DNA from 3 places in the Kitasatospora sp. SC0581 genome. Region 1 is predicted to be linked to each of the others. Evidence: riboswitches for the same ligand, from Rfam matches in the RefSeq annotation. Region 1 holds a riboswitch; each other region holds the start of a gene.
What was found. Region 1 has a riboswitch for cyclic di-AMP ahead of ACLWS4_RS30910 (M23 family metallopeptidase). Riboswitches for the same ligand answer to the same signal wherever they lie in the genome.
Positions count from the first base shown of each region.

Region 2: it holds a riboswitch for cyclic di-AMP, as region 1 does, so the genes downstream of both, ACLWS4_RS04795 (NlpC/P60 family protein) here and ACLWS4_RS30910 (M23 family metallopeptidase) in region 1, are expected to answer to the same signal.
Region 3: it holds a riboswitch for cyclic di-AMP, as region 1 does, so the genes downstream of both, ACLWS4_RS00085 (transglycosylase family protein) here and ACLWS4_RS30910 (M23 family metallopeptidase) in region 1, are expected to answer to the same signal.

Region 1 covers NZ_JBLRWA010000030.1:21,404-26,752, forward strand. The annotation lists gene ACLWS4_RS30890 (hypothetical protein) at 1-295, opposite strand, end outside; gene ACLWS4_RS30895 (sensor domain-containing protein) at 386-1,126, opposite strand; gene ACLWS4_RS30900 (GNAT family N-acetyltransferase) at 1,123-1,860, opposite strand; gene ACLWS4_RS30905 (hypothetical protein) at 1,903-2,778, shown strand; gene ACLWS4_RS30910 (M23 family metallopeptidase) at 2,872-3,720, opposite strand; cyclic di-AMP (ydaO/yuaA leader) riboswitch at 3,733-3,891, opposite strand; gene ACLWS4_RS30915 (YiaA/YiaB family inner membrane protein) at 4,087-4,377, shown strand; gene ACLWS4_RS30920 (alpha/beta fold hydrolase) at 4,470-5,349, shown strand, end outside.
Region 2 covers NZ_JBLRWA010000002.1:369,313-374,661, reverse strand. The annotation lists gene ACLWS4_RS04805 (hypothetical protein) at 1-990, opposite strand, end outside; gene ACLWS4_RS04800 (C40 family peptidase) at 1,044-2,090, opposite strand; gene ACLWS4_RS04795 (NlpC/P60 family protein) at 2,318-3,433, opposite strand; cyclic di-AMP (ydaO/yuaA leader) riboswitch at 3,444-3,597, opposite strand; gene ACLWS4_RS04790 (C40 family peptidase) at 3,936-4,973, opposite strand; gene ACLWS4_RS04785 (NYN domain-containing protein) at 5,174-5,349, opposite strand, start outside.
Region 3 covers NZ_JBLRWA010000001.1:12,899-18,247, reverse strand. The annotation lists gene ACLWS4_RS00090 (hypothetical protein) at 1-71, opposite strand, end outside; gene ACLWS4_RS00085 (transglycosylase family protein) at 368-1,753, opposite strand; cyclic di-AMP (ydaO/yuaA leader) riboswitch at 1,740-1,910, opposite strand; gene ACLWS4_RS00080 (hypothetical protein) at 2,361-3,320, opposite strand; partial or broken gene ACLWS4_RS00075 (DUF397 domain-containing protein) at 3,879-4,142, shown strand; gene ACLWS4_RS00070 (ATP-binding protein) at 4,519-5,094, opposite strand.

The DNA of each region.
Region 1 (5,349 bases):
AGGGGTGGAGCCACGGGCGGGCGGTCATCGAGGCGGCCATCGCCGCCCTGGCGGCCAGGGCGAGGTCGGCGACCACCGGCGGCGGCAGCGCGTACGCCGGGTCGACGGCGACCACCCGGCAGCCCAGTTCGCGCGCCTCGGCGGCCAGGCCGGCCGCGCCCCCGGGGCAGTCCAGCAGCGGCCCGGGCAGGGCGGCGAGCCGGGCCCGGGTGAGGCCGAACAGGGCGCAGTACTCGTCCAGCGGACGGGAGGTGACCAGCACGTCCGGGAGGGCGGGGTGAGGGCCGGCGGCCACCCGGCCATCCGAACACGGAGCGGCCCCGCCCGCATCCGGGAGGGGTCCGGGACGCGGGCGGGGCCGTCGGGCCTGGGTGGAGCCGGGCGGTCAGCGGCCGAGCAGGCCCTGGGCGGCGGCCCGGTTGACGTTGGTCAGGCCGCGGACCAGCTGGGTGGTGAGGAGGACCAGCAGCACCCCGAGGAGCGAGAGCCCGGCGATCTGCCAGGGCGCCTCGATGTCGTACACGTGCCGGATGTCGTGGCTGTCGTAGAAGTCGAACACCCGGTACCCGTGCCAGGAGGTGTAGGTCGGGAAGACCCAGTGGTACAGCGGGTAGAGCGCCGCCGCCCAGCCGAGCAGCAGGAACACCAGCGTCACCGCGAAGCTGAACACCGCCCAGGGGAGCATCAGCACCTGGTACAGCACGGCCTTCCAGCCGGCCCCGTCCGCCAGCCGCGCGGTGACCGCGCCCCAGCTGCCCTGGCGGACCCGGCGCACCGGCTCCGGGCCGGGGACGTCCAGGGCCAGCATGCCGCGCACCCGGGCCCGCTCCAGCCGGCCGAAGCCGCGGGCCGTGGCGGTCAGGGCGCCCAGCACGGGCAGGCCGAGCGCGGTGACGAAGGTGGCGAGGCCGAAGCAGAACATCGTGACCGCGACGGCGAAGCCGAGGATCGCCACCGGCAGACCAGTGAGCGCGTAGCCGACCTCGCGGTAGTAGTACGCCGAGAACGGGGCCCGCCACAGGGCCGGACGCCGCTCGGTCCGCCGGGCCCGGACGGGGCGCGGGTCGTCACCGCGACCGCCCAGAACGTCCCACTCCCGGTCCTCCACGCTGCGGCTGCTGCTCATGTTCCCGGCCCCCGGCCCCTCGTGCTGTCGTCTGTCGCTCGTTCGTCCCGCTGACTGCGTCCAGTCTGGTGGACGCGCCGCCCGGCCGTGATCCGGAGGCCTGGCGGATCCGGGGTGGGGTTAACCCCCCTCCACCCGGGCGGCCGGGCCCGGCCACTCCTCGGCGAGCAGCGTGAAGAGGTACGCGTCGGACCGGTCGCCGCCCGCGGACCCGGCGGACCGGACCCCGCCCTCGGACCCGTCGGACCGAGGCCGCCCCTCCGGCCGGAAGCCCAGCCGGGTGAGCACCCGGCCGGGGCCGGGTTGGCCGCGGCGGTCCGGGCGGTCAGCCGGTGCAGGCCCAGGGTGCCGAAGGCGAAGTCGCGGAGCAGGCCGACGGTCTCGCCCGCGTAGCCCCGGCCCCAGGACCCGCGGGCCAGCACGCACCCGAGGTCGGCGGCGCCGTGCCCGTCGAGGGTGAGCGCGGCCTGCCCGATCGGCGTCGCGTCCCCGGGCTCCTCGGCGTCGGCGAGCCTGGTGACGGCGAGCCGGTAGGTGTCCCGCTCCTCGGCCATCGCCTCCTCCAGGTAGAGCTCGATCTGGTCGGCGCAGTCCTCCCGGCCGCTCGGCCCGAAGGGCAGGTGGCGGGTGACCTCAAGGTCGCCGAACAGCGCGTGCAGCGCGTCCACCTCCTCCTCGGTGTGGTGGTACTCGCGGACGCCCAGGCGCGGGCCGGTGAGTCGTACGGGGACCATGGCTGCCGACCCTATCCCCGCCCGGCGGCTACCGTTCGGACTATGAACGACGAAGACCTGCGGCTCGCCCCGCGCACCAAGGCCGCCGACCTGCTCGCCTGGGCGGCCGAGCAGGGCCGCGCGCCGGTGGCCGAGGGGCCGCTGCGCGCGGTGCTGGCGCTGCTGGAGCTGGGCGAGGGCAGGATGCACGACGGCTGGCCCGAACTGACCTCCGACGCGGTGGAGCACCTGCTGTACGAGCGGCTCCACCTGTACGTCCAACCCGCGCCCGAGGAGGACCCGTTCGCCTACGGCGACGCCGTCCGGCTGCTGGTCGACCACCAGCGGGCGTCCCGGCGGCTGAACGCCAAGCGCCAGGAGCGGCTGCACGCGGAGGCCGAGTGGCAGGGCGAGGTCGCGGCCGGGCTGCTGCGCCGCGCCGACCTGGTGACCTGGCCCCGGCTGTACGCGCTGCTGCTGCACGCGTACGGGGTGGACGTCACGGACCCGGCGGCGGTGCGGGACTGGCTGGCCGGCTTCGGGGAGCTCCCGGAGGAGGAGCGGCTGGCCGCGTACGAGGCGCTGGCACCGGCCGGCTGGCTGGACGAGCCGGACGAGCAGGGCTGGGGCCCGGGCCGGGTGCTGTCGGTCGGTATGGCCACGGACGGCGCTCGGCGGCTGCTGGAACAGGGCCTGATGCGGCGCAGCTACCGCAACCTGGCGGAGCTGACCGCGCTGGGGCGGCCGATGCCGGAGGAACTGGCCGGGGACTTCGGGCGGTTCGAGGAGGCGGCGGTCGAGGCGGCGCTCGACCTGTTCGGCGGGTGGACGGTGCCGGGGCTGCCGCGGCTGCTGGTGACGGAGTTCCCGGAGCTGGCGCCGGAGCCCGGCCAGGAGGAGATCGAGGCGTACCTGGCGCAGCTGCCCGCCGAGGAGTGAGACGCCGCGCGGAAGCCCCCGGTCCGGTGCTGGTGCTCCGGGCCGGGGGCTTCGCGCTGGGTCCGCCCGGGCGGGTGCCTCAGGGCGGGTGCGTCAGGGGTTGAGGCCGCGCTGCTGGAGCCAGGGCTCCGGGTCGACCGGGGCGCCGCCGCCGGGGCGGACCTCCATGTGCAGGTGCGGGCCGGTGACGTTGCCGGTCGCGCCGACCTTGCCGATCTGCTGACCGGCGGCGACCTTGCCGGAGCCCTTGGTGATCGCGGAGAGGTGGCAGTACCAGATCTCGGTGCCGTCGGGCAGGGTCTCGACGATCCGGTAGCCGTACGAGCCGGCCCAGCCGGCCGAGGTGATGGTGCCCTGGCCGAGCGCGTGGACCGGGGTGCCGGTGTCGGCGGCGAAGTCCAGGCCGGTGTGCAGGTTGGCCCAGTAGCGGGCGCTCTGGCCGTAGTGGGCGGAGAGCCGGTAGTCCGTCACCGGGAGGGTGAGGGCGGCGGCCTTGGCCCGCTCGGCCTCCTCGGCGGCGCGCTTGGCCTCGGCCTCCTTGGCGGCGGCCTTGGCCTCCGCCTCCTGGGCGGCCTGGAGCCGGGCGGTCTCCTCGGCGGCGGTGCGCTGGCTGTCGGCCTGGTTCTGGATGCGGGCGGCGAGCGCGAGGCCGGGGTCGGCGGAGAGGGCGACCGCCGTCTCGTCCGGGGCCTCGATGGCGGGGGCGGCGGCCGGGGTCGCCGAGGTGAAGCCGGTGGCACCCAGGGTGGCGGCGACGGCGGTGACGCCGAGCAGCGGGGAGGTTCCGCGGGTCTGACGCGGCATCCGGTGGCGGTTGGTCTCGGCCTCCGCGGCGAAGTCCTCCGGGCCGAAGGCCTCGGGGCCGTCCGGACCGGGGTGGTCGAGGAGCTGGGTACCGGCTGCGAAGCCGGCCGGGTGTGCCGGGGTGTGCGTCGACGCCACGGAGGCGCGCTCCTTTCCTTCCTTCGCGCCTACCGGGTTAGCTGACGGGTTCGGAGCAGGAAGGTCTCCTACGGCCGGGCCGGAGCCCCGCCGATTCACCCCAAGGAACGTGGTTCCCCGGCTCCCTGACCTGCCCGGAGGCCGGTCGGTGGGATTAGGCGACGGCGCACGGTGCCGTCTGGGTACGGCGTTGACAACCGCGCTGCGTTATCAAACGTTAATCCTAGGAGGCTCTGATTCCAAGCCATCCGTTCGGAGCAGCCCCGCGGCAGGTGATCGGACGTCAACGAACGGTCCCTCATGCACGGCCCCATCTGAGTACGCCTACTCATGTGCGGCCCGGCCGGACCGCAGCATCCTGACGCCATGAGCGCACCGATGCAGACCCGCACCACGGCCGCCTACTACCTCCAGGCCGTCCTGTCCTTCGCCCTGTCGGGCACCGCCCTCGCCGTGGGGATCATCTACCTGCCGGTCGGCGGGTGGACCCGGGCCTTCCTCGGGCTCGGCCTCCTCTTCACGGTCAGCTCCGCGTTCACGCTGGCGAAGGTGATCCGGGACCGGCAGGAGTCCAACGACATGGTCACCCGGGTGGACCAGGCCCGGCTGGAGAAGCTGCTCAGCGAGCACGACCCGTTCAAGGTCGAAGGGGTCTGACCGCTTCCTCCCCCTCTTCTCCGACGCCTCCGACGCCTCCGACGCCTCCGACGCCCGACCGCTTGACGGCTAAGGCTATTAGCCTTAGCTTTATGGCTATCGGCAGCAACGCCGATGCCCCGCACCGGCGGCCCGAGGAGGACCCCATGAACGGCACCATCACCCCGAGCACCCAGTACCTCACCGTCCCCGGCGGCCGGATCGCCTACGACGACACCCGGCAGGGCGACGGCACCCCGGTCGTCCTGCTCCCCGGCATGCTCGACAGCCGGGCCGCGTACCGGCACCTGCGCCCGCTGCTCGTCGCCGCCGGCCACCGGGTCGTCACCATGGACCTGCGGGGCTTCGGCGAATCCTCGATCACCTGGGACGACTACGGCCCCGCCGCCCTCGCCGGCGACGTCCTCGCCCTGCTCGACCACCTCGGCATCGAGCGCGCCGTCCTCGCCGGGAACTCGTACACCGGGGCCACCGTCGTCAAGGCCGCCGGGGACGCCCCCGAGCGGGTCGCCGGGATCGTCCTGCTCAACGCCTTCGTCGAGAACCCGCCGCAGGGCGCCCTGATGCGCGGCGCCATGGGCCTGATGGGCGCCGCCCTCGTCCACTGGCCGGCCGCCTGGGGCTTCTACCTGCGCCGGATGGCCTTCCCCGGCGCCAGGCCCGCCGACTTCGACGCGTACGTGGACGGGCTGGTCGCCGCGCTGCGCACCCCGGGCCGGAAGACCGCCACCCGCGGGTACGTCCACGGCGACTCGGCGCCGGTCGGCTGGACGGCCGCGGTGCGGTGCCCGGCCCTGGTCGTCATGGGCAGCAAGGACCCCGACTTCCCGAAGCCGGAGCTGGTCGCCGACCGGCAGGCCGCCGCGCTCGGCGCGCGGAAGGCGATGATCGAGGGGTCCGGGCACTACCCGATGGCCGACAACCCGGCGGCCACCGCGGACGCCCTGCTGCCGTTCCTCGCCGAGCTCGGCT
Region 2 (5,349 bases), on a different contig from region 1:
CCGCTGCGGCCCGTGGGTGCGGCCGATCAGCTCGCAGGCCAGCCAGGACTGCTCGTAGGCCTGGGCGATGCCGGTGGCCCCGGCGGCGAAGTCCCGGTCGGCGGGCAGCGCGGCGGGCAGCTTCCCGGCGGCCACGTCCCGGGCCAGCTCGGGCGCGATCTGCTGCGGGCCGCGGCCCGAGTCCCGGTACGCCGTCCAGTCGGCGACGCCCTCGGAGAGCCACAGCGGGGTCCAGGCCCGGGTGTCGGCCCTGGTCGCGACGTGGGTGGCCTCGTGGGTGACCACCACCTGGCGGCCGAAGCCGCTGAGCCGCCCGTACGCCTCCGGGTTGACCAGCACCCGGTCCGCCGGGGTGTGCCAGGGCGCGCCGGGGGCGGCCACGGTGACCGCCGCCATGCCCGTCCAGCCGGCCGGGTCGCCCTCCAGCAGCCGGGCGAACTGCTCCTCGGTGGCCGGCCGCTCCAGCAGCAGCCGCTCCGGCCAGGCACCGCCCCAGACCTCGGTGACGGCGGGCACCGCCCGGTCCCCCACCGCGACCAGCTCGGCCTGGTCGGGTCCCGCGGCCGGCCCGACCACCAGGCAGTGCGCGCCCGGCGAGGACCGGAGCGGCCCGAAGTCCCACGGCGCGGGCGGCCCGGACGCGCTCTCCTCGCGCTCGACCCGCCAGCCGTCCCCGGCCCGTACCAGCCCGATCCGGCGCGGGTACACCACCGGGTGCTCGTCGTACCCGGCGATCCGCACCGCCAGGTCGGCGGCGGCGGTCACCCGCTCCCCGCCGGCGGCGCCGAGCACCAGGTTGCGGTACCCGGCCTCGGCCACCGGCAGCCCGGCCCAGGGCGGGGCCGAGCGCGCCCGCTCCGCCAGCGCGGCGGCCACCTCGGCGCGCCGGTCCACCGGCCGCCCCGCGGGCGCCGGCGGGGCGGCCGGCGGCAGCGACAGCTGGGCCAGCCCGCCGGCCGCGAGCAGCAGCGCGCCCCGCCGGGACAGCACGCGGCGGGGGCGACGTATGGCGGCGGGTCCGGCGGGGCCGGACGACGGGGCGCTCAGAGCCGGACCACCCCGGAGACCGGCATGGCGGTGACGCTCTCGTAGCGGACCCTGGCGCCCGGGCGGGGGGCGTGCACGATCACGCCGCCGCCGGCGTACATGCCGACGTGGTGCATGTCCCGGTAGAAGATCACCAGGTCTCCCGGTCGCGCTTCGGACAGGCTGATCCGCTGCCCGGCGTACGCCTGGGCCTGCGAGGTGCGCGGCAGGGTCACTCCGGCCTGCCGCCAGCTGTAGTACATCAGACCGGAGCAGTCGAACGCGTGCGGGCCGGTGGCCCCGTAGACGTACGGGGAGCCGATCATCCGCACCGCGGCGGCCAGCGCGGCCGCCCCGCGCTCGGAGGCGGGCGGGGCGGTACCGAGGTCCAGCCGGTCGGTGCCCCGGGTGGCGCGCTGCTCGGCGTCCCGGGCGTCCTGGACCGCCAGCCGGGCCCGCTCGACGGCGCCCAGGCCGTTCAGCAGCTTCTGCGCCCCGGCCAGCCGCTGCTGGACCTGCTGTTTGCTGTCGGCGAGCGAACGCCGGGTCCGGTCCAGCTCGGCGAGCTTGTCGGCCGCCTCGGTACGGCGCTGGTCGAGCCGGCGCTGGCGGGTGATCAGCTCGTGCAGGGTCTCCTGCTGGCGCACGGCGGCCTGGCCCTGGGTGCGGGCGCGGGCCAGGTAGCCCTCCGGGTCGGGCGAGAGGATGAGCTGGGCGGTCTGGGTCATCCCGCCGCCGCGGTACTCGGCCCCGGCCACCATCGCCAGGTCGCCGCGCAGCCCGTTGAGCTGGTCCTGGGCGAGGGCGATCTCGCCCTGGAGGATCGTGGTCTCGCCCTGGAGCCGCCGCTGGGCCTCCTGCGCGGCGTTGAACCTCTCGGACGCCTGCTCGGCCTCGTCGTACAGCTGCTCGACCTGCGTCTTGACGTCCTGACGGTCGCCCGGGTCGGGGCTGGCGGGGGCCGCCTGGGCGCTGCCTCCGGTGGCCGCGCCCAACGCGGTGGCGGCGGCCGCGGTCAGCACCAGCGCCCGGGTGAGCAGTTGGGAACGGCGGTGCACGGGCATGGCGGCAGCGGCTCCAATCCTGCGGCGCGGCCCCCGCCGCCGCACCGGGACGGGCGGCCGTCGAGCGGGAGTCCGGTGGCAGACGTTAGCGAGTCCGGGCAAGCGAGTCCAAACCCCTCCCAACCCGAATATTCACTCCCTAATCGGACATCAGATCGAGCCGCCGGAAAAGCCGCAGGCCCGGCCTCCCCTGGGGGAGACCGGGCCTGGAGACGTCCGAGCGGGGATCAGACCCGCACGATGCCGGTCAGCGGCATGTTGGTGACCGCCTCGTAGCGCACCGACGCGCCCGGCTTGGGCGCGTGCAGCACCTGGCCGTTGCCGGCGTAGATGCCGACGTGGTGGGCGTCGGTGTAGAAGATCAGCAGGTCGCCGGGCTGGGCCTTGGAGAGGTCCGTCCCGAGCCGGGTGCCGGCCGAGGCCTGCGCCTGCGAGGTGCGCGGCAGCGACACGCCGGCCTGGTTGTACGCCCAGACCATCAGACCGGAGCAGTCGAAGGAGCCCGGGCCGGTGGCGCCCCAGACATACGGGCTGCCGATCTTGGAGGCGGCGGCGGACAGCGCGGCGGCACCGCGCGAGCTGCCGGGGGCCACGTTCACCGGAGCGGTGGTCGTGGGGGCCGAGAGGCTGCCGCGGCTGTTGTCGCGGGAGGCGCGGTCGGCCTGCTGCTGCTGGGCCTGGGCGGCGTCGGCCTTGGCCTTGGCCTCGGCGGCGGCCTTCTCCTCGGCCTGGCGCAGCGCCTGGCGGTCCTGCTCGGTCAGCGTGTTGAGCAGGTCCTGGGCCGCCTTCAGCTTGCCCTGGACCTCGTCCTTGGAGGCCTTCAGCTGCTGGGTGGTCGACTCCAGCTCGGCGAGCTTGCCCTGGGCCTCGTTGCGGTCCTGGTCGAGCTTGCGCTGCTGCTCCTGGAGCTCCTTCAGCTGACCCTTCTGGGTGCTGCCGGCCTGGTTCAGCGCGTCGGCCTGGCTGAGGAAGCTGTCCGGGCTGGAGGAGAACATCAGCTGGACGGTGGGGGATATCCCCCCGTTGCGGTACTGCTCGCCGGCGATCTCGGCGAGGCCGCCCTGGAGCTCGGTGACCTGGGCCTGCTGACGGGCCACCTGGTCCTGCAGGCCGGAGACCTGCTTCTCCAGGTCCTGCTGCTTGGCCTGGGCGGCGTTGTAGTTCTCGGTCGCGACCTCGGCCTGCTCGTTGAGCTGGTCGACCTGCCCCTTGACCTGTTCCTTGGTCGGCTGCGGGTCCGCGTGGGCACCCTGCGCGGAGAGGACGACGGCTGCGGCGGCGACGCCGGTCAGGATCGAGACCCGGGCGCGGCCGGCGGGCTTGGGACGACGATGGGACGCCACGAAGGCGGACTCCTTCTTCCTACGGCCGCCTACCGGGTGAGCTGACGGGTTCGGGCCGGAAGCATGCCCTACGACGCCTCACGGCCGTTCCACCGGCCGACCTGGCGCCGATTCACCCCGGAGGAACGTGGTTCCCCGGCTCCGCTCCGCAGCGCCCCCTACCACTGGGCTCCCCTGTCGGACAGTCGCTTCGACCTGTCCCGCTGCCTTGCGAACTCGACGGTAACCACCGCCGCCACCCTGGCTGGGCGATCGACAGTGCGGTGGTTCGGAGCATGACCCTAGTAACTGAACCGTGATCGGTTCAAATCCTTGTCAGAAAAAAGACAGAAGATTACCCAAGTTCCTTTGTGAAAATGACCGATGGTGACCATTGACGCACACAAGGCTGATCGATTCTCACCATGTGGTCGTCGAAGGGCCGGAAACCCGAAACGCCACCCCGAACGGGGGTGGCGCTTTTCACAGGCCCCCGCGGAAGCCCCTCGGGCGTGTCGGGCCGTCAGACCCGGCGGATGGTGTTGATCGACATCGCGTCGGCCTTCATCACCTTCACCACGTCGCCGGTGTGCGGCGCGTGGACCACCATGCCGTTGCCGATGTACATCCCGACGTGGTGCATGTCGGGGCCGTAGATCACCAGGTCGCCCGGCTGGGCCTGGTCCAGCGAGGGGATCCGGGTGCCGTAGTGGCCCTGCTCCTGCGAGGTGCGCGGCAGCGAGACGCCCGCCTGCCCGTACGCCCAGACCATCAGGCCCGAGCAGTCGAAGGTGGTCGACCCGGTGGCGCCCCACACGTACGGCGAGCCCTGCTTGCTCATCGCCTTGGCCAGCGCCGTGGCCGCGTAGCCGCTGGCCGGCGGCAGGCTGCCGAGGTCGACCCGGTCGCTGCCGCGCGAGGCGCGGTCGTCCTGCGCCTGCTGGGCCCGCAGCGCGGCGCGGTCGGCGGAGCTCAGCGAGTTCAGCAGGTCCTGGGCGGCCTTCAGCTTGGTGTTGACGTCCGACTTGGCCTGGTTCAGGTCCTTGGTGGTGGTGTCCAGCGAGGCGAGCACGGCGGCCGCCTCGGTCTTCTCCTGGTCCAGCCGGCGCTGCTGGTCCAGCAGCCCCTTGAGCGCCTCGGCCTGACTGGTGCTGGCCTGCTGGACGGTGGAGGCCTTGTCCAGGTAGCCGGACGGGTCCGAGGAGAGCATCAGCTGGACGGACGGGTCGATGCCGCCGCTGCGGTACTGCTCGCCCGCCACCTCGGCGAGGCCGCCCTGGAGCTGGGTCATCTGCTCCTGGCCGCGGGCCACCTGGTCCTGCAGCTGGTCGGCCTGCTTGCGCAGCTGGTCGGCCCGCTCCTTGGCGCCGTTGTACTTCTCGGCCGCCTGCTCCTGCTCCTCCTGGAGCTGGTCGATCTGCGCCTTGACGTCCGTCTTGTTCGGCTGCGGCGCGGCGTGCGCGGCCACCTGGGCGGAGAGGGCGACCGCGGTCGCAGCGGCCGCGGTGAGCACGGAGATCCGTGCGCGGCTCGGCTGCTTGGGACGGCGGTGGGAGGCCAAGGGACCGGCTCCTTCTTCCAACGGGCTCACCTGATGGGATGAGATTCCGGAAAATAGGTTTGACGCCAGACCCTAGTGAAGATCTATCCGTTTTGCCACTCCCCCGAAGGCGTGAACTCCGGTCCCCACACTGACTTCACCGGACTCGCACAATGCTCCGAAACAGGCCCTGACCAGGCATCATGCGAACCTCCCCGGGTTCAGGGCCGGGCCAGCCGGTTCAGCAGCAGCACCGACGCCACGGGGCGCGCGCCCGCCTTCCGCACGCCCTCCGCGACCTCCCGGTCGGTGGACACCACCACCACCGGACGGCCCTGCGGCTCGGCCCGCACCAGACGGCGGATCAGCTCGTCGGCCGTCTCCCCGGTCCGGCTGA
Region 3 (5,349 bases), on a different contig from region 1:
CTCTTGGTGCCGGAAAGCATCATCGCGTCGATCGCGAGGTTCGCGTCGAGGGTGACGGTGACCTGGGCCATGTGACTCCTCCTCGGGTGCAGAGCAGCAGCATGCCCGCTGGGGCGGCGATCCACCACGGAACGGGGTGGAACCGCGGTCGGGAACGGTCGGGCACGCCGGGGCCCCGGGAACGCCGGAACCCCCGGGGAGGAGCGACCAGACTCTCCCCGGGGGTGGTGGGCGGTCAGCGTTCGGACGACGGCCGACAGCTGACGGATAACAGCTGACAGATGTTGAAAGCTGTCAGCTGTTATCTGTTACCCGTCAGCTGTTACCGGCCGTCCGTCGGCCGTGCGCCGTGGACCGTGCGCCGTCCTCAGACCCGGCCGGCGAAGTCCGGGGCCCAGTTGGCGATGCTCTGCTCGCGGACGCCCGAGCTCGGGTTGGCGGCCTCGACGTACTTGCCGTTGCCGACGTAGATCGCGACGTGGTAGACGCCGGAGTCCTTGCCGTTGTTGGACCAGAACAGCAGGTCGCCCGCCTGGAGGCTGTCCAGCGAGACGTGGGTGCTGGCGGCGGCCTGGTCGGCGGCGACGCGCGGGACGGAGACGCCCGCGGCGCGCAGCGCGGCCTGGGTCAGGCCGGAGCAGTCCCAGCCGCCGTTGCCGGTGCCGCCGTAGACGTACGCCTGACCGACCTTCGACTGGGCGAAGGAGACCGCGGCGGCCATGCTGCCGGTCGCGGCCGGCGCCTGGGTCTGCGTCTGGGCCTGGGGCTGCGGAGCGGGCTTGGTGGCGGGCTTCGCGGCCGGCTTGGTGGACGGCTTGGCGGCCGGGGCCTCGGGCTGCGCGGTCGGCTGGGCGTTCACGGCACCGCCGTTCGCGGACTGGCCGGACTTCTGCGAGCGGTCGAACCAGGTGAAGTCCGAGCCGGACGTGCCGGCGGAGGACTGGCCGGCCCGGGCCTGGCCGTTGCCGCCGAAGGACAGCTGCTGGCCCGGGTAGATGGTGTCCGGACCCTCGGTCAGGGTGCCGCGGTTGAGGTCGTACAGCCGCTGCCAGCCGCCCTGCACCTTGTGCTGGTCGGCGATCGCGGACAGCCAGTCGCCCTCGACGACGGTGTAGTCGCCGCCCTGGGCCTGCTGCTGGCGCTTCTGCACCCAGTCGCTCCGGTTGCCGGAGGCGGCGGAGTCGGTGGAGGCCTGCGCGTCGCCCTGGGCGGGCGCGGCGGGCTTCGCGGCGGGGGTCTGGGGCTGTGCGGGCTTGGCGCTGGGCTTCGCGGCCGGAGCGGCCGGCTTGGCGCTCTGGGCGGGCGCGGCGGGCTTGGCGGCGGTCGAACCCGCCGAGGTGTCAACGGCGGCCGCGGCGCCGCCCTTGGTGAGCCCGGCCTGGACCGAGCAGACCGGCCAGGCGCCGGGGCCCTGCGAGGCGAGGACCTTCTCGGCGACGGCGATCTGCTGGTCCTTGGCGGCCAGGTCGGCGCGGGCCGCGTAGGCCGTGCCGCCGAAGGCGGACCAGGTGCTGGAGGTGAACTGGAGGCCGCCGTAGAAGCCGTTGCCGGTGTTGATGCTCCAGTTGCCGCCGCTCTCGCACTGGGCGACCTTGTCCCAGGTGGCGACGGAGGCGGCCGAGGCGGTGCCGGTGGTGAGGCAGGGGACGGTGAGGCCGACGCCCGCGACGCCGAGGGCGGCGATCACGCGACGGGTACGGCCGGACAGACGGGTGCCGTTGGTGGGCAGCATGAAGACGTGGTCCTCTCCCACGCCTGCGAGGTGAGCTGTCGGATTCGGGCTGGAGTTGCCCGGCCGTGCGGTGAGCACGGCTTCACCCCTAGCCCTGGACCGTTCCGGAGAGCGGTCCGGGGCGACTTACCTGTGGGTCCCCCGCTCCTGCCGTGGTGCGTTTTCGCGCTTCCAGGACATCCGACGGCAGGACTCGGCGTTGCGGATGACCGGGTTCGTGTGGTCACGAACGGGGAGCACGTTAATCAGACTTAAGTTCAAACTGCAAACCACTGTGATGTGCATCACGGTTTAGTGGAAACTGCCAAAATTGCCACTCACCATGATCGTAAATGATCGTTTTCAGGCAATGCTGTTGTGGAAGCCGACAACTGGCTCCGCCTCAGGAGTGGCGTGACGGTGCGTCGAATCGCGGAGTGGCGCACTCCGGCGGGTGGGGGAGCGGTCGCGATCGGAGCATGTGAATCCACGCTCCCTATTTCCTTTCAAATAGCGCCAGAACGGACATTCCCCTTCATTGCCGGGTGACTCCCGTACGGGACGGACGGGGTGGGGGAAGTACGCGGAAGGGCCCGGAACGCGATCCGTTCCGGGCCCTTCGGTGCGCGCGAACCCGCGCGCGGTGTCCTTATCGTCCGCCAGGCCCCTCGGCGGCCGCGTGGGCGCCACGGGAGCCCTCCACGACCCCCTCGGCCTCGGCGGCGGCCGCCGCCTCCGCCTCGGCCCGTGCCAGGTCCTCCGGGGACGGCGTGGGCAGCGCGGCCAGGTAGGTGGAGGCGATCAGCTGGCCGACCGACGGGTAGGCGCCCAGCGGCGCGGCCGACGGGCAGCCGGTCTCCTCGGCGGCGGTGGCGAGCAGCTCGGAGTCCGCCTCCGGGCCGATCACCAGCGGGGCCAGCGCCGGGCGCTGCGAGCCGGTGTCCTTGAGGTGGTTGACGGCCGCGGCCACCGAGCCGGGCACGTCGAGCGCGGCGGCGACGACCGGCACGGCCAGCCGGGCGGCCAGCAGCACGCCGGTGATGCCGGCCGCGGCGGCCGCGTCCTCGCCGCCGACGGTGGTCAGCACCACGCCGTCCGCGGCGGTCGCGATGGCGAACAGTCGGGCGCGGTCGGCCCGGGCCAGCCCGGCCTCGGAGAGCCGGACGTGCACGGCCTCGGCCAGCAGCGGGTGCGGGCCCAGCGGGTCGGTGACGGGCGCGCCGTACTCGGCGGCGAGCGCGTGAAGCCCGGTCAGGAAGGTGTGCGGGCCGGGCACCAGCGGCACCAGGACGGGCATCGGCCGCCCGGCCTCGGCGGCCAGGGCCAGCAGCTCGGCCACGGTGCGGTCCTCGCCGCTCGCGCCCGCCGCACCGTCACCGGGGAGGTAGCCGACGGCGGTCTGGACGCCGTTCTGCTCGGTGCGGACGATCGAGAGCAGCTCCTCGACGACCGAGCGGGACTCGGGCCCGGCGGTCGCGGGCACGGCGAGCACCAGGGCCGGGGCGCCGGCCGGGATCTCGGGGCGCTCGGGACGACGGTGGCGCCCCCGCGCACGGGAGCCTGGAGTACGGACGGGCAGTGGCGCGCCCGGAATGGCTGCGGTGCTCATGCCGGAGATCGTAGGACATCGGCCCGTCCGGCTTGCAGTCGGCTGCCGTACGGGTTTCGCGTGCTCGCGGTACGGACCCGGTGCGTCTCCGGCGCCGGTCCGGGCGCTTTGCCTACAATCCGGACATTCTTCGCCCAACCCCCGCATGGTGGCCGGTGCTTGTCCCGACGCGATCCGAGGGGACGGGCGTTGCACCCTGGGCGCGTGAGATGTCTCACAGCATGAGCCCGGCTTGACGGAGGGTCACGGGCGGGCGACTCCCGGCATTCGAAGATCAACATTCAGCGGGGAGGTGCTCACGGCCGGTTATCGCGGGCTCGACGATTCATCGGCTATGTCCGTTTACGTACCGTCAGGGGAAGGGCCCGTGAAGAGTTCGCGGCTGCGGGTAAAAGGCCTCGTGCACCTGCAATGTCCCGTGCTGATGCACGTGCACTGCGGCTATCATCACGTCAAGTGAGGCGTTGTGCCGGACCGGTACGGGGCCGGTCCGTTCGTTTCGGCGGTGCCGGGGGCGCCGCGCTGGACGACAACTCCGGAGCTCTTCGGGAGATTTCTATGCACGACTCGCAGGACACGCACGGCTCGTACGACACCTACAACGGGATGGCCGCCGCCGATCTCCAGGGGGTGGTCTGGCAGAAGAGCCGGCACAGCAACTCCCAGGGCAACTGCGTCGAGTTCGCGGCCCTGCCGGGCGGCGATGTGGCGATGCGCAACTCGCGGTTCCCGGACGGCCCCGCACTCATCTAAACCCGGGCCGAGATCTCCGCCCTGCTGCTGGGGGCGAAGGACGGGGAGTTCGACCACCTGGCGGTCTGACCAGCCGCCGTGCTCCATCATCGGGGGGCCGTCGTGGGTGCCGACACCACGACGGCCTTTGTCTTTGTCTCCTCCGGATGTCTTCGCTCCGGAGGCCTCTCCCGGATCCGTCCGGCCGCCCGGCCGCGCTGAGCCGCTCGCGGTTCCGTGGTGCCGGAGGCTCTCGACGGGGCCTGCTGGAAGCGCCCGGGGTGCGGTCCTCCCGGGGTGTCCGTCGACCGGCCGCGCGCCGTCCGGCGCGGGGTCCGTCCCGAAGGCAGGGCTCCTCCGGAGCGCAGGGCCTGTCCCGGGGTCAGGGCTCGTCCGGAACGCCGGGCCCGCTCGGAGCACGGGGCCCGCTGGGAGTACAGGACCCGCTCGGAGCGCGGGGCCCGTCCTAGGCCGAGCGCCGATGCCGTCCGCCGACGTCGACGGGACCGTCGAGCGGTGAGCGGCCGCCGAGCCCGGGGTGTCCGTCCAGCGGGGAACCGCCGACCGACTCGGCCTCGAACATCGCCCAGACCACCTTGCCGCTGCCCAGCGGGTGCCAGCCCCAGGAGCGGCTGAACGACTCCACCAGGTGCAGCCCGCGGCCCGATTCGGCGACGAAGTCGGCCTCCCGGGCGACCGGGCCGGTGCTGCTCGGATCGCTCACCGCGCAGACCACCTGGGGTGCGCGGTGCACCAGGCTTATTCGGATCGGCAGCCGGCCGTCCGCGGTCGGCTTCATGGGAAAGTCGTACTCGCCCAGGGCGCCGCCCGACGGGTCGGGCCGTGCGCCGATCGCATGCCGGAGCGCGTTGGTCACGAGTTCCGAGGCCACCAGCGCGACGTCGTCGAACAGTTCCGTCAGGCCCCAGAGCTGGAGCGTGCTCCGAGCGAAGTCCCGCGCGGTTCTGACGGCTTCGAAGCGAGGAGCGAGCGTACAGGTGACCACATGGGGGTCAACCGCCAAAGCCGTACCGGTGCTCATGAAGAGCTCCTCCCATAAGGGGGCGGACACGGCTGGACCCGCCGGGGTCATGCCGGTCACCTCCGACTCGCTCGGCCGCTCGGCCGCCCCCTCGACCAGGCGCGCGCGCACTCGAACGCCCGATGACGCGGGGGACGCCGTCGGGTCGGTGCACGGAGTCGCGCGTGGGGTCGACGCGGAGCCCGCGGGATTGCCAGGGATGTGCAGGTGCACGTGCACCATGGTGGTGTGCGCTCACTGCAGATGCAAGAGTCG